Regions from separate parts of the Pseudodesulfovibrio aespoeensis Aspo-2 genome, predicted to be linked through region 1. Evidence: riboswitches for the same ligand, from Rfam matches in the RefSeq annotation. Region 1 holds a riboswitch; the other holds the start of a gene.
The links. A riboswitch is a leader RNA that binds a small molecule or an ion and turns the genes downstream of it on or off. The one in region 1 is predicted to bind cobalamin.

Region 1 (3,374 bases):
TATTCGGAAAGCAGCTCAAAGAAGTCCTCCTCGTTGTGGGCCAGGTAGGCGAGCTTGGGCAGGTTCAGGGTGACCACGCCGACAGAGCCGGTCAGATCGCCCGCGCCGAAAAGGCCGCCGGTCTTCTTGCGGATTTCCCGAAGATCCATCTGGAGTCGGCAGCACATGGAGCGCACGTCCTCGGGGTTGAGGTCGGAATTGATGAAGTTCTGGAAATAGGGTGCGCCATATTTGGCGGTCATCTTGAGCAGCAGCTTGCCGACTTCCGACTCCCAGGGAAAATCCTTGGTCACGTTGTATGTCGGGATGGGGAAGGAGAAGATGCGGCCAGCAGCGTCACCTTCGAGCATGACTTCAAGAAAGGCCCGGTTGATCAGAGCCATTTCAAGGGCATACTCGCCGTAGGTCGAATCCAGCAGCTTGCCGCCGAGGATGACGGCCTCGCCTGCGATGTGGGCCGGGGGCACGACGTCAAAGGTGAAGTTGGTGAACGGGCTCTGCCCGCCCCAGCGCGAGGTGGCGTTCAGGTTGAACAGCAGCTTTTGCACCTGCTGCTTGACCGCTGCATAGTCCAGCCCGTCGTGCCGGACAAAGGGCGCGAGATAGGTGTCCACATTGTTGAATGCCTGGGCGCCCGCCCATTCGTTTTGCAGGGTGCCCAGGAAATTGACGATCTGTCCGCACGCGGCATCGAAATGCTTGGCCGGGGTGGACGAGCAGCGATCGCGCAGGTTGAACCCTTCAAGCAGCAGATCGCGCAGGCTCCAGCCCGAGCAATATCCCGCCAGCCCAAAGGACAGGTCGTGAATGTGAAAGTACCCGTGGTTGTGGGCCATGCGCACTTCCTCGGGATACTTCTCCAGAACGTAGCGGGCCTGCACCGAGCCTGCCATGTGCAGAATCAGCCCCTGGAAGGAGTGGACCATGTTCGAGTTTTCGCTGACACGCCAGTCGAGATTGTCGAGGTAGCTCTCGGTGACGCCCACGATATCCATGAATGATTGGTCCTGGGTGCGCAGTTCGCGCCGCTTTTCCCGGTAGAGGATGTACCGTTCGGCCACCTTGTACAGGCGCGCTTCCATGAGCACCTGCTGCACCATGTCCTGGACCTGCTCCTGCTCCGGGGTGTCCATGTCCGCGAGCTTGGCCTCGACCTTTCCGGCGAGCCTGTCGGCCAGCATCGGATCCTTGATGCCGCTTCCCTTGAGCGCCTTGAAGATGGCGACCCCTATGCGTTTGGTGGACCAGGTCTCGATGCGCCCGTCGCGTTTGATGATTTGAGTCGGCATGATCGTCTCTTGGCAGACAGGGCAACGGGGCAACCGGTCGTCCTTCCGATGCGCGTGGGGCATGGGTGTCTGCATGGTCGCCCTTGACGGCGGGACAGCGGCGGAACCGCAGTCGCCGGGCGACGTTGGGATGGAGTGTTTTCACAGTCCGGATGCGGGGTCCGCGCACCACATCAGGAGAGGAATAGCTTCAGGCCGGTCTTCTGGCTCTCCCCACCCGGTTCCGCCTTCCCACCCCAGTGGGGCAGTGGCGTGTTGGAAACGGGCGCATAGGGGGATCACAGCGGCGGGACCGCTCCGGTTTTGCACCGGATTCCCGATTATGGCCTTGCGGCCACCTGAAGAACATCGTGACAAGAGAAAATCTAGACCATGCTTCCGGAGAGCGCAAGCGGGTTGTCTCTGTTTTTTTGAAATCCGTGAATGTGTCGTGATTGGCAGGGTGGGATTTTCTTGATGGTGTGGATGAATGACGGCGGGGGAAATGCGTCGGCAACCAAGCCGTCATTCCCCGCGAATCACATCGCCCACCGCCATTTTCTGGCTGAGGAAATCCACCATGGCGAATCGCGGGGCAAAGACCGGTTCGCGGTCAACCAAGTCGGTTCATTGCAGCAGGAAGGCGAGGATCTCGCAGGCGAGAAGGCTGTTGGCCGCCTGACCGCCAGTGGCCGTGGTGGGAATGATGTCGGAGGCGCATCCTTCGGCGAGGCGCTTCGTGGCCGGACCGTTGAAGGAGTTGCCGAGAAACGATGGCAAAAACCCCGGCCATTGGCGGGACAAAGGCGTATGGGAAAGAGTGCTGGAAACCTTGATAGATGAGCCAGGTTATGCTTGGCTGATGATCGATGCCAGCCAGTGCATTTGGCTTTTACCGCCGGAGGCATTCCAACACGCCTGCCTTGTGGAAGGCGGCGGCGACGATGGCTTGGGCTTCCTGTTGTATGGTGCGCAGGTGGTCGGTGTTTATGAAGGATTCCGCGTATATCTTGTAGATGTTTTCAGTGCCTGAGGGTCGGGCGGCGAACCAGCCGTTTTCGGTGGTGACTTTGAGCCCGCCGATGGGGGCGTTGTTTCCGGGTGCGCGGGTGAGTTTGGCGCGGATGGGTTCTCCGGCGAGGGTGTCGGCTGTGACCATATCCGGGGAGAGGCAGCAGAAGGCGGCTTTTTGTGCGGGCGAGGCAGGGGCGTCCATGCGTTGGTAGATGGGCGCGCCGTGTTCGGCTTCAAGGTCGCGGTAGAGTTCGCCGGGATCGCGTCCGGTGCTGGCGGTGATTTCCGCAGCGAGCAGGTCCATGATGATGCCGTCCTTGTCGGTGGTCCAGACGGTGCCGTTGCGGCGCAGGAAGCTGGCCCCGGCTGATTCCTCGCCGCCGAAGCCGCAGGAGCCGTCGAGGAGGCCCTCGACGAACCATTTGAAGCCGACGGGCACCTCGTGCAGTCGGCGGCCCAGTGTGGCGGCCACGCGGTCGATCATGGAGCTTGAGACCAGGGTTTTGCCCACAGCGGCCTGGGCGGGCCAGTCGGGCCGGTGGGTAAAGAGGTACTGGATGGCCACGGCCAGATAGTGGTTGGGGTTGAGCAGGCCGGAGCTTTTGGTGACGATGCCGTGGCGGTCGTAGTCCGGGTCGTTGCCAAAGGCGATGTCGTAGTCGTCCTTGTGGCGGATGAGCGAGGTCATGGCCCATGGCGACGAGCAGTCCATGCGGATCTTGCCGTCCCAGTCCACGGTCATGAAGGCGAAGGAGGGATCCACGACCGGGTTGGTGATAGTCAGGTCAAGATCGTACATGTCGGCCATGGGTTCCCAGTAGGCGATGCCCGAGCCGCCCATGGGGTCCACGCCGATCTTGAGGCGGGCGTTGCGGATGATGTCGAGATCGACCACGTTGCGCAGGTCGGTGATGTAGGGGGTGATGTAGTCGTGGTGCTCCACGACGGGGTCTTTCAGGGCGCGGGCGTAGGGGATGCGGTTGACGCCCCTGAGCCCGTTTTTGAGCAGTTCGTTGGCCCGATCCTGGATGGCCCTGGTGGTTCCGGTGTCTGCCGGGCCGCCCTCGGGCGGGTTGTATTTGTAGCCGCCGT
Region 2 (3,374 bases), 1.4 Mb from region 1:
AGCCGGGCAGGCAGACCGCGCCGGTGAGCAGGGCGTCGCCCCAGGTGCGCGAGACAAAGCTGCCCATGAGCCAGAAAACGATGACCGCCACGCGCTCGTCGGCCAGATACTTGATGAAGCTCAAGCCCGCCGAGAGGATGGCCGAGACGATGACCCCGGAGAGGATCAGGTTGACCGGCGAGAGCTCGCCGTCGCGCCCGGCCATGGCGATGACCGCCAGCAGGGTCAGGCAGGCGCCGATGAACGCCGTCAGGATCAGGGTGGCCGGGCCGAGGAAGGTCAGCCCCAGGAGCAGGGCCAGGGCCGCGCCAAAGGCTGCGCCCGACGACACTCCCAGGGTGAAGGGATCGGCCAGCGGGTTGAGCAGCAGCCCCTGGAAGACCGCGCCCGCCACGGCCAGGGCCGCGCCCACGAAGATCGAGGTCAGGATGCGCGGCAGCCGCACCTCAAGGACCACGCCCGCTGTGAGCGGGTCCAGGGAATCCGCCGCCCCCCGCAGCCAGCCCCAGACAATGGCGAGCACCTCGCCCGGAGTGATGGCGATGAACCCCATGCCCGTGGCCGCGACCGCAAGGACGCACAGCCCTGCCGCGAGCAGCAGGAGCGTCAGTCCGGTCCGGGCCTTTTGGCGCGGGTATGGGCGGGGGGCGGTGGTCATGGTCGTCTAGCGGAGCAGTCCGGACTGGCTCATGGCGTCCTTGAGATGGTCCACATAGAGGTCGGCCCAGGCGTCGTTAGCGCCCAGGCCCGTCAGGTCGGTGGTGACCTGGTACCCGGCCTTGGTCAGGATGATCTTCCAGGCGTCGTCCTCGTCGCCCGCCATGTCGTTGGAGGCGTGGTCGCCCGCCACCACCATGAGCGGCTTGAGCAGGACTTTTTTCACCTTGGCCGCCTTGAGTCCGGCCAGGATGTCGTCAAAGGCGGGATAGCCCTCCACGCAGGCCGCGAACACGGGCACATCGTAGGCCTCGTTCATCTGTTTCTGCAATTCCGCGTAAATGCCGGTGGAGAAGAAGTCGTTGCCGTGGCCCATGTAGATCAGGGCGGCGCGCATGGTCTTGGCCCGGTCCACGTCCGCCTTGAGGGCCTTGACCCCGGCGGCGATGTCGTCGGTGTAGGGGTAGGCGTCGCCGGGCATGCCCAGCGCCGGACGGCCCAGGCGGAGGGCGGCAAAGGGGGCGGACTTGGCCTTGACCGTGCGTATGGAGTCGAGCGCGATCATGAGCCCTTTGAGGTCCTCGAACTCCTCGCCCGCAAAGACATGCAGCGACTGGACCGTGATGTCGCGGAAGCCCTCGTTTTGCAGGTCGGCGATGGTGGCCAGGGGCGTTTTCACGGACAACACTTCTGCGGGCACGCCGGGGTTGTCCTTGATCCAGGCCGCATCGTCGCGCCGCTCGTGCCAGATGGAGCGGATGGTGCTTGAGGTGAAGGCGAGGCGCACCGGGATGCCGGGGTTGGCCAGCTCCACCCGCGTCCTGATGTTCAGGATGGAGCCGAGGGCCTCGGGGTAGGAGGTGCCGAAGGCGGCTAGGACAATGGCCTGCCTGACCGGGCCGCTGTGGCCGTGTCCGGCCCGGGCGGGCAGAGAGAACAGGCAGACAAAGGCAAGGGAGAGTGCGTAGGTCAGGATGCAGGCAGGAATGTGGAAATGGGAACGAGTCATGATTCCTCCTCGTCGGGAGGGGCTGGTTGGCGGGAAAAGAAAACGCCCCTTCCCCGCATGCGGCAGCGAGGAAGGGGAACCGTATTTTTCCCTTCAAATACCTATGGATGGCAAGCCCTCGTGCCATCGGAGGCAGACCGTGGAAACGGGCTCAGGCAGGTCTTCCGGCTGGCTCCTCCCGTCTTCGCCTTCCCGGGCCTTCCCAGTGGCATGAATGAAGACGGTTCATGAGAGCGTCACGGCGGCGGGTCCGCTCCCGATTTGCACGGGATTCCCTTTTCAATCCTTGGTGGACACCTGAGACTGGCTAACTATGCCCACAGGGGTGGCCAAGTCAAGATGTTCGCGCCATGGCGCGCCGTTCCTGGAAGTATTGCAGGATTTCCTCGGTGTCGATGACCAGGGCGTCGGATTCGCCCATCATGCCGTAGCCGAGGATGGGCACATGGAAGATTTCCTCGACCGGCACGGTGAAGCCGGTGATGACCACCTGTTGCTGCCTGAGGACTTCGTCCACCAGGATGGCGGCCTTGTAGTCGCCCACCCGGACCACGATGGCCTGGGCCATCTCGATGTCGGTCACCTCCGGGGTGAGCCCCAGCAGGTCGGCCAGCCGCAGCAGCGAGTGGACCTCGCCGCGCACGTCCACGGTTTCGCGCCCGTCGGGTAGCTCCACCACGTCGTGGATCTTGGGCATGTATATCTCGACCACGTCGCGGCTGGGGACGATGAAGGTGTCGCCGCCCACCTTGCAGACCAGGGCTTCCACGATGCCCTCGTTGGCCGAGCGGTCCAGGGGGATGGAGATGGTGAAGGCCGCGCCCTTGCCCAGCGTGCTCTCGATGGCGATGTCGCCGTCAAGGGTGTTGCGGATGGAGTTGACCACCGCGTCCATGCCCACGCCGCGCCCGGAGACATCGGTGATAGTCTCGGCTGTGGAGAAGCCCGATTGGAGCACGAACTGGAGGATTTCCGCTGTCTCGTAGTGCTTGTCCGGGTCGGCAAGTCCTTTTTCCAGGGCCTTGTTCAGGATGCGGTCCGGGTCCAGTCCGCGTCCGTCGTCGCGCACCTGGATAAAGGCGGTGTCGCCCTTGCGCCAGGCCGCGAGGATGACGTTGCCGGTCTCGTCCTTGCCTGCCTGCTTGCGGCCCTCGGTGGTCTCCAGGCCATGGTCCACCGCATTGCGCAGCAGGTGCACCAGGGGCTCGTTGAGACTCTCGACAATGGTCTTGTCCAGGGCCAGGTCATCGCCCTGCACGGTGAATTCGAGTCTTTTGCCGATCTTCTGGCTCAGGCTCCTGACCAGCCGGTGCATGGGCATGAAAATCTGTTTCAGGGGCACCAGTCGGATGGCGTCCACCTCTTTTTGCAAGCGGCTGATGACGTTGTCGAGCTCGCGCAGCGACGCGGCCATCTGGGCGAGATTGCGCGCCCCGCCCTGGGCGATGACCGCGTAGGTGACCATGAGCTTGCCCACCAGCTCGATGACCCGGTCCAGCCGGTCCGTGGGCACGCGGATGGACGAGATGGCCTGGGTTGCGGGTGTGCCGCCCTTGGTCTTGGGGTCGCATTTGACGTCCGGTTCGGACTCCTGCTCCGGGTCGGCTTGCTCCCCTGTCTCCTGGGCATCGAGGTCGCACTTTGGCTCCCCTTCGGCCATGGCTGCGGGGTCCATGAAGGCCCTGGCCGCCTCGGCCTCGTCCTCGAA

Region 2: another riboswitch for cobalamin. It lies ahead of DAES_RS11565 (sirohydrochlorin cobaltochelatase); the one in region 1 lies ahead of DAES_RS04855 (ribonucleoside triphosphate reductase).

Annotation. Positions count from the first base shown of each region.
Region 1 covers NC_014844.1:1,092,980-1,096,353, forward strand. Annotated here, with positions in the region: gene DAES_RS04855 (ribonucleoside triphosphate reductase) at 1-1,289, opposite strand, end outside; cobalamin riboswitch at 1,466-1,646, opposite strand; gene DAES_RS17550 (hypothetical protein) at 1,896-2,048, opposite strand; partial or broken gene DAES_RS17930 (IS5/IS1182 family transposase) at 2,059-2,146, shown strand; gene pgm (phosphoglucomutase (alpha-D-glucose-1,6-bisphosphate-dependent)) at 2,161-3,374, opposite strand, start outside.
Region 2 covers NC_014844.1:2,495,314-2,498,687, reverse strand. Annotated here, with positions in the region: gene DAES_RS11570 (FecCD family ABC transporter permease) at 1-658, opposite strand, end outside; gene DAES_RS11565 (sirohydrochlorin cobaltochelatase) at 665-1,666, opposite strand; cobalamin riboswitch at 1,804-1,982, opposite strand; gene DAES_RS11560 (chemotaxis protein CheA) at 2,001-3,374, opposite strand, start outside.